DNA from 4 places in the Rhizobium sp. WYCCWR 11152 genome. Region 1 is predicted to be linked to each of the others. Evidence: predicted binding sites of a transcription regulator. Region 1 holds the regulator's gene; each other region holds the start of a gene.
What was found. The regulator PhoB, encoded in region 1, activates phosphate uptake and scavenging genes when phosphate is short. The targets are predictions, from matches to a motif close to TGTCATNNANCTGTCAT.
Positions count from the first base shown of each region.

Region 1 (2,199 bases):
GCGGAACTAGTCACCAAAATTGATCAAGCGTTTCTTGTTTCGGAGCTCCCGGGACAACGGTGAGGGATTCTGCCATCACCAACGCAAAAGGTGGAGACAGGGCATGAACTGGACAGACGAGCGGGTCGAGAAACTCAAGAAACTTTGGGCCGAAGGACTGAGCGCCAGCCAGATCGCTGCGCAGCTTGGCGGGGTCAGCCGAAACGCGGTCATCGGCAAAGTGCACCGGCTGTGCCTTCCCGGCCGTGCCAAGGCCGGCGGCACCAATACCGCGGCGCGAACGCCGAAGCGCAATACATCGGCGCCGCGCGCGCCGAACTTCGCCTCCCGGATCACGACCCGCACCGTCACCCGCCAGCAGGGCGCGACGATGCTGAAGGAAGAGATCGAGATCGAAACGATCGAGGAAATGGAATACGTGCCGCGAGGCAATGTGGTGGTGCCGATTTCGCGCCGCCTCGGCCTGACGGAACTAACCGAGCGCACCTGCAAATGGCCGGTCGGCGATCCGCTGAAGGACGACTTCCATTTCTGCGGCTGCGAGTCCCCCGACAATTCGCCCTATTGCGGCTATCACCAGAAGCTTGCCTACCAGCCGGTGAACGAACGCCGCAGGGCAGCAGCGCGGGCCAGTTGAGCGCGGGCAACCATCGTTAGAATGCAGAAAGCGGGCCGATTGGCCCGTTTTTTTATGCGCGGATGGAAGCTCAGGCTTCCCTCCGTTATGCTCGGCCTTGTGCCGAGCATCTGATCACCCCAATGACTTGAGGGTAAAACCTTTATTTTCAAATACTTAATTTAGCGAGCGCAGATCCTCGGCACAAGGCCGAGGATGACGTCGCGGGTTTTGCCAGGGCTTTGTCAGCAGGCTCAGATGGAAGCCCTCAGGCTTCCATCGAATAACCGGCGCCGCGGACGGTGCGGATGACGTCCTGCATGTTGGAGAAATTCAGCGCCTTGCGCAGGCGGCCGACATGGACGTCGACGGTGCGCTCGTCGACATAGATATCGTGGCCCCAGACGCCATCCAACAGCTGCGAGCGGGAGAAGACCCGGCCCGGCGACGACATCAGGAATTCCAGCAGGCGGAATTCGGTGGGGCCGAGGCGGACTTCGCGGGTCTTGCGATGGACGCGATGGGTCTCGCGGTCGAGCTCGATGTCACCGCATTTCAGCACCGTCGACAGCACCTCGGGGCGGGCGCGGCGCAGCATCGCCTTGACGCGGGCAACGAGCTCGGGGGTCGAGAAGGGCTTGACGACATAATCGTCGGCGCCCGTCGACAATCCACGGACACGCTCGCTCTCCTCGCCGCGCGCCGTCAGCATGATGATCGGCAGGCGCTCGGTTTCCGGCCGCATGCGCAGGCGCCGGCAGAGCTCGATGCCGGAAACGCCGGGCAGCATCCAATCGAGGATGAGAAGATCGGGCGTGCGCTCCTGGAGCCGCATTTCGGCTTCATCGCCACGAAGGATGGTATCGACCTCGAAGCCTTCCGCTTCGAGATTGTAGCGAAGAAGCACGCTGAGGGCTTCCTCGTCTTCAACAACTGCAACTCTCGGGATCATGCGTGTCGGTCTCCTCGCGCATGATCCTTAAACCAGGGTGATTTAAGCAGTGCATCCTGCGCAAATTCAAAAATTGGCTGCGACCTCTTTGCGCGCCCGGACGGGCGCGCACGCAATTGACTGTGCGGGCGGTTATTCGGTGACCGCGCCGACGGTGTTGGCGCTGTCATCCTTCGGACGATCACCTTCCGGCTGCGCGCCTGTCGCCATGTAAAAGATCGTCTCGGCGATGTTGGTGGCATGGTCGCCGATGCGCTCGATGTTCTTGGCGCAGAAGAGAAGATGCGTGCAGCTGGTGATGTTGCGCGGATCTTCCATCATGTAGGTCAGGAGTTCGCGGAACAGCGAGGTGTACATCGCGTCGATCTCGTTGTCGCGTTCACGGATCGCATTCGCCTTGTCGGCTGAACGATTGGTGTAGACATCGAGCACTTCCTTGAGCTGGACGAGCGCCAGCTCGGACAGATGCTCGAGGCCGCGGGCAAGCTTGCGGGGAACGCCGGTGCTTTGGACGGCGATGACGCGCTTGGCGGTGTTCTTGCCGAGGTCGCCGACGCGTTCGAGATCGGCGGCGATGCGGATCGAACCCATGATTTCACGCAGGTCCGAGGCCATCGGCTGACGGCGGGCG
Region 1 is NZ_JABFCP010000011.1:275,444-277,642, forward strand. Features, by position in the region: gene G9X67_RS22875 (GcrA family cell cycle regulator) at 104-637, shown strand; gene phoB (phosphate regulon transcriptional regulator PhoB) at 885-1,568, opposite strand; gene phoU (phosphate signaling complex protein PhoU) at 1,701-2,199, opposite strand, start outside.

Region 2 (2,199 bases), 370 kb from region 1:
AAAGCCTGCGCGACACCGGCGCCCGCGTCTGGCCCTACTACCTCACAGAAATCCTGCCGCGCGTGCTCAGGGGCGAGAAGGTGCTGGTTGCCGCGCACGGCAATTCGCTGCGCTCGCTTGTCATGGTGCTCGACAAGCTGAGCAAAGAAGGTGTGCTCGCCCTCAATCTCGCGACCGGCGTGCCGATGGTCTACACGCTGAAGGCGGATTCCACCGTCGCTTCCAAGGAAGTGCTCGGCGACATGTCGGGCGCGCATTGATCTCAGCTGATCTTTCCCCGCTTCGGCGGGGAAAGGCGCTCAGTTCTCGATGGTGAACTGGACCCGGTCGGCCGCGAAGCGGCTGATCGAATATTGCACCGGCACACCCTCAAGATCGGTATTCATCGCCTTGGCGATCAGAAGGATGGCACCGGGAGTGAGTTCGAGGTCGGCCATATCGGCTGCACTCGCATGGGCGGCCGTTACCTCGGTCGTCGCCCGGACATAATCCGGCAGGCCGAGTTCGGCGAAAGCCTTGGTGATCGATTCCGCGTTCCGGTAAGCCTCACCGATACCGGCAAAGCGCTTGGCGGGAAACCAGCTCGTCGCCCTTGAAACCGGGCGCTTGTCTGCCTGGCGCAATGTTTCCAGGCGGATCACCTGTTCTCCCGGCTTCAGGCCCAGCCAGCGGGCGATCTCGGCACTCGCCTCCTCCTTCGCCTCATTGAGCAGCAAGCCGCGCATTTCACGCGCTTGATCGCCAATGCCGGCGGTGAAGCGCGTGCGCCTGGTGATCGGGAAATTCAGCCGCTCCTTGCGCTCGATCAGCGTGCCGCGACCTTGTACCGCACGGACGATCCCCTCCTGCGCCAATGCCGCCAGCGCACTGCGCACCGTATGCCGGTTGACGCCGAATTGCTGCGCCAGCACGGTTTCCGGCGGCACCATTCCCGTTTCGTCATAGGTTCCGCTGCTGATCGCCTCGCGAATCCGATCGGCGATCTGGCGCCAGAGCGCCACGCCGGTCTGCCTTTGCACCTGCTTCAATCCCGCCATTCCACCCCTGCCCGCCCATTTAACTCACGATGTCACACGCTTGTCACGACATCGATTTAGAGCTAAGTGTATCTTGTATGGTTGTCTATATCAATAGACATTTTAAGGGAAGCGGCGATGATATCAGCGGACAGGACAGACGCTGCGTCACAGACGGCATCCGGGCGTAAACGCGCCGCCGATCTGCTGGCGCGTGCGGAACGCAGCGAACTCTCAGCGGCCTTCGATGCGCTGCCGGAAAAGCCTGTGGCCCATCAGGTGCGCGGACCGGAGACCGGGCTGGTGATGGTGCGCGGACGCATCGGCGGCGGCGGCGCTCCCTTCAATCTCGGCGAAGTGACCGTGACGCGGGCGACGGTCCGGCTCGGCACCGGCTCGGTCGGTCATGCACAGGCGCTCGGCACCGATCGCGAAAAGGCCAGGCTTGCGGCGATCTTCGACGCGCTCTGGCAGGAGGAAGCGACGAAGGATTTCGTCGAACAGGCCCTGCTTTTACCGATCACTGAGCGGATCGCCGATGCCGAACGCCGCAAGGCGGACGAGACGGCGGCAACCCGCGTCGATTTCTTCACCATGGTGCGGGGAGACAACTGATGGGCCTGAACACAGAAGCTCTGACCGGCGGCTTTGCCGAGCCGGTCTTCCATGCCCAGAGCGTCTTCAAGATGCTGATGGACGGCATGGCCCGCCCCGGCACGATCCAGACCGTTCAGCCCGACGTCGCTCCGCCGGCACCGCTCGGCATCGCCGCCGGCACGATCGCGCTGACGCTTTGCGACCACGACACACCCGTCTGGCTTTCCCAGGGACTGGCGAGATCCGCCGTGCCGGAGTGGTTCGGCTTCCATACCGGCGCGCCGTTGACCACCGAAAAGGCCGAAGCGCGCTTTGCCTTCACCGAAGCCGGCACCGCACTTTCCTCCTTCGGCCTCTTTGCATCAGGTACGCAGGAATATCCCGACCGCTCGACGACCCTCATCATCGAACTCGCCGAACTCGAAGGCGGCCGCAGGCTGGCGCTGATGGGTCCCGGCATCCAGAGCGTGGCGGAGATCGCGCCTATCGGCCTGCCGGAGACCTTCCTGCGGCTCTGGACCGAGAACCGCGCGCTCTTTCCGCGCGGCGTCGACATCGTGCTGACGGCGGGCAAGCGTTTCCTCTG
Region 2 is NZ_JABFCP010000011.1:650,090-652,288, forward strand. Features, by position in the region: gene G9X67_RS24820 (2,3-bisphosphoglycerate-dependent phosphoglycerate mutase) at 1-260, shown strand, start outside; gene phnF (phosphonate metabolism transcriptional regulator PhnF) at 300-1,037, opposite strand; gene phnG (phosphonate C-P lyase system protein PhnG) at 1,155-1,631, shown strand; gene phnH (phosphonate C-P lyase system protein PhnH) at 1,631-2,199, shown strand, end outside.
Region 2: a site for PhoB is predicted at 1,068-1,084, ahead of phnF (phosphonate metabolism transcriptional regulator PhnF). Genes of this name have one in related genera too.

Region 3 (2,199 bases), on a different contig from region 1:
ACCACCATCGGAACGGCCAAGATCACACCGATTTCGTGGTCGCTGAAGCTGTGGCCCGCAAGCCAGACGGGGAAGAACGGCAGGACGATGCCGTTGACGAGCAGCGGCGCGCAATAGGAAAGCGCGCTGAGCAATCGGAAGCGCCGCGGCGCTCCCTCACCCGTCGGGGAAATTTGAGCGGGAATCATGGATGGACCTGAAGGAAACTCGTCGTTGTCCTAACACACCACCCCGGAAGCGACTATTGCGAGAAATAGCCCTTCTGAAACGTTTTAGAAAAAAAATAGGGCCTGTCGCCTGACGGTAACGGCTAAATTCCTACTGCAAAATTTCAAAGTGCTACAGCGTCCTTTGCGCGTCTGAAAAGACACGCGGCGCTGTAAAGCGCCGGCGCCAAAATCAGGCGGCTTGCGGGGCCAGTTCACCCTCGTCATGCATTTCGATGGCGGCAAGCGCCGGCACACTGCTGGCGAGCGCCCGCCAGGTGATCAGTTCGAAGGTGCCGTCCTCGTGCTCGGCGACCGCCGTGCAGCTTTCCACCCAATCGCCGGTGTTGATGTAGCGGATGCCGTCCATATCCTGGATGATGGCATGATGGATATGTCCGCAGATCACGCCGTCGGCGCCGTTTTTGCGGGCTTCCTCGGCCACGACGCGCTCGAATTCGCCGATAAAATTGACGGCATGCTTGACCTGCAGCTTCGCCCAGGCCGAGAACGACCAGTAGGGCATACCCAGCCGGCGGCGCACTGCCGCCAGGATGATGTTGATGCGGATCGCCGTGTCATAGGCCCAGTCGCCGAGATAGGCGAGCAGCCGGGCGTTGCGGACCACGACGTCGAACTCGTCGCCGTGCAGGATCAGGTATTTCTTGCCGTCGGCGCCGTCATGCATCATGCGCTCGACGACCTCGATGCCGCCGAAATGCATGCCCGGGAAGGCGCGCAGGAATTCGTCGTGATTGCCTGGAATATAGACAACGCGCGTGCCCTTGCGCGCCTTGCGCAACAGTTTCTGGACGACGTCGTTGCAGACCTGCGGCCAGTACCAGCTGCGCTTCAGGCGCCAGCCGTCGACAATGTCGCCGACGAGCACGATCGTGTCGGCCTCGTGGTGGCGCAGGAAATCCAGCAGGAAGTCGGCCTTCGCGGCCTTCGAGCCGAGATGGACATCGGAAATGAAGAGCGTGCGGAAATGTCTGGGTTCCATCATGTCTTTCACGAGCTGCCGCTCATGTCCCATCTTTCATCTAACCTTCCAAAACCAGACTCGTGTTTCAGGAAGATGACAAGCTGGGGAAAAGCCCTGCAAACCTGTTCATCCCACGCGGGCAGAATGCCCGTCGTCGCGAAGGCAGCATGCCCGTCGCCGCGTGGCCGCATGGCCGTCGCCACGTGGGCAGTATGCCCGTCGCCGCCAGGTCCGCGGACAAGGTTGCCCTGTGCATTCAGGGCGTTCATGATGACGGCGATTCATATCCGACAATGCGGGATGGCTGATGCGTCTCTTTCTCGTTCGCCACGGCGAATCCCTCGGCAACATCAATGAACAGGCCTACCGCCAATTCGGCGATCACAATGTGCCGCTGACGCGATGGGGCCATCGGCAGGCTCTCGAGGCAGGCGGCGTGATCGCGTCCTATCTCCAGGCATTGCCGAACGCGGGTTTCGGCAAGCTGCAGATCTGGTATTCGCCCTTTCTCAGGACCCGGCAGAGCAAGGATGCGCTGCTCGAAGCCCTGCCGGAAAGCTTCGTCGGCGATATCAGGGAGGATTATCTGCTGCGCGAGCAGGATTTCGGTCTCTTCACCGAAATCTATGACCACGCCGAACAGAAGCAGAAGTTTCCCGAGGAGTTCGAAAAATGGGCGAGGCTGCGCAGTAACAGCGGCAAGTTCTACGCCCGGCCGCCGGATGGCGAAAGCCGGGCGGATGTGGCCCAGCGGGTGCGTCTGTTCCTGCAGACAGTCATGCACGACGCCGAAAATAGCGACCACAACGTCGTGATCGTCGGCCATGGCGTCACCAACCGGGCGGTCGAGATGAATTTCCTGCACCGCCCTGTCGAGTGGTTCGAGCGCTCCGACAATCCCGGAAACGCCGATATCACGCTGATCGAGGGGACGCGCTCGCAAGGATACGAGTCGATCCTGCTGCATCAGGCCGCCGACCGGCAGCCGGGACAGGAAGGCGAATTGCG
Region 3 is NZ_JABFCP010000008.1:306,112-308,310, reverse strand. Features, by position in the region: gene G9X67_RS11340 (MFS transporter) at 1-188, opposite strand, end outside; gene G9X67_RS11335 (UDP-2,3-diacylglucosamine diphosphatase) at 400-1,242, opposite strand; gene G9X67_RS11330 (phosphoglycerate mutase family protein) at 1,499-2,199, shown strand, end outside.
Region 3: a site for PhoB is predicted at 1,274-1,290, ahead of G9X67_RS11335 (UDP-2,3-diacylglucosamine diphosphatase). Genes of this name have one in related genera too.

Region 4 (2,199 bases), on a different contig from region 1:
GCGTCATCGCCGAGAACACGCCGGATGCCTGGAAGGGTGCGCTGCCGGCCGAGCAACTGGAAACCCACAAATACAAGCGCGGTCATCTGGTCGTCTTCTCAGGTGAGGCCGACAAGACGGGTGCGGCGCGCATGTCGGCGATCTCGGGCCTTAAGGCCGGCGCCGGCCTAGTGACGATCGCCGCCCCCCGCGCGGCGATGGCCGCCAATGCCGCGCATCTGACCGCCGTCATGCTGCATGCCATCGACGACGAGGCCGACCTCGGCGACTGGCTATCCGACAAGCGGCTGCAGACCTTCGTCCTCGGCCCCGGTTTCGGCATTAGCGCCAAAGCGCGCAGCTTCGTCTCGGCCCTTGCCGATCGCCATCTGGTGCTCGATGCCGACGGCATCTCCTCGTTCAAGGACGATCCGCAACAGCTGTTTGATCTTTTCCGGGGGGAGCCGCGTCTGGTGCTGACACCGCACGAGGGCGAATTCGCGCGGCTCTTTCCCGATATCGGCGGCGACGATGGGCTCGGCAAGGTGGACAAGGCTGTGGCCGCCGCCCGCCGCGCCAATGCCGCGATTATCTACAAGGGCGCCGATACCGTCATCGCCGCGCCTGATGGGCGTGCGCTCATCAATACCAACGCTCCCGTCTGGCTTGCCACCGCCGGTTCCGGCGACGTGCTTGCCGGCATCATCGGCGGCTTGCTCGCCCAAGGCCTGCCAGCCTTCGAGGCCGCGGCTGCCGGCGTCTGGCTGCACGGAGAGGCCGGCCAACGCGCCGGCAAAGGGCTGACGGCGGAGGAACTCGCAGCCGAGGTATTGCCGCTTTAGCGCCGCCGCATCCTCTTTCACCTCGAACGCAGAAGCAATCCGCACCGTCGGTCTGGCCGTGGCGCGCGCTGCGTTGTTTTACCATTGTAAATGCTGCCGATGTGTCAGTTGAGTGACGGTTTTATTTGGAATTTTTAGAGCGACATCGATCAACCAAAGAATGTCCTGCGGCGAGAATCAGAAACCCGCAAAACTAAACTGTCATTAAAATGTTAATGAATGGAAATACTTAGTGGTGGCAGGAATTCCTGTCGGCTGGACCACGGGTTCGTACAGCGGGTCCTGAGCCGATCTGGTTTGAATTCTGATCGAAGTGCGCAGTCAACGGTTGCGAGGGGAAGCGCCGATGGAACGTTTTTTTCGGCAAGTCCACAGAGTGACGACCGCCGCCGCCGGCTTTGCCGGACTTGCGGCAGTTGTGGCATCACTCTTCATCGCTCCTGCAGCCAGGGCCGAGCCCATTCGCGGCGCCGGCTCCACTTTCGCGGCACCCATCATCGCGAAGTGGGCGGAAATCTACGAGAAGGCGCGGATGGATGACGGCGACTTCAGCTCACCCGACTGGACGGTAGACTACGAGCTCGTTGGTTCGCTCGCAGGTCTGATGCGCCTTGATCAGCCGGAGCTGGATTTCGCTGCGACCGATGTGCCTGTCTCCCACGACGAGCTTTTAAAGCATGGCCGCCAGCAGTTTCCGATCGTGCTCGGCAGCGTGGCGATTGCCGTCAACCTTGACGGTATCGACAAGGGCCGTATCAACCTGACTGGCCCGCTGCTTGCGAATATCTATCTTGGCAAGATCCAGTCATGGGCCGATCCTGCCATCAAGGCGATCAACCCGGAGATCAGCCTTCCCGATCAGAAAATCAGCCCGGTTACCCGCAAGGACGGATCAGGCACCACCTTCATGTTCACCGAATTCCTGTCCTCGGCAAGCCCGGAATGGAAGGCGACACATGGAGCGGATACGTTGATCGCCTGGCCGGTGGGGACCAGTGTCGAGGGAACCGGGGATCTCATTCGCGCGGTGCAGGCAACGAAGGGGGCGATCGCCTATGCCGATTTTGGCCAGGTCGAGCGTGCAAACCTGCCCTATGCCGCTGTTCAGAACAAATCCGGCCAGTTCGTAAAACCGGGACCGGATGGCGTGCGGGCTGCGGCCAGCACCGCCTCATGGGATGAAGCGAAAGATTTTTCGGTGTCGCTCACGGATCAACCGGGAGAGGCGGCCTATCCGATCAGCGGGGCGACATATGCTGTCGTTCCAATGACGGGACAGGCGCCCAATCGCTATCGCCGCGTGCATGATTTTTTCCGTCTGGCGTTCGAGACAGGCAGTAAGGAGGCCGAAGCGCTGGGTTATGTGCCTTTGCCGCCG
Region 4 is NZ_JABFCP010000008.1:600,719-602,917, reverse strand. Features, by position in the region: gene G9X67_RS12755 (NAD(P)H-hydrate dehydratase) at 1-821, shown strand, start outside; gene pstS (phosphate ABC transporter substrate-binding protein PstS) at 1,168-2,199, shown strand, end outside.
Region 4: a site for PhoB is predicted at 923-939, ahead of pstS (phosphate ABC transporter substrate-binding protein PstS). Genes of this name have one in related genera too.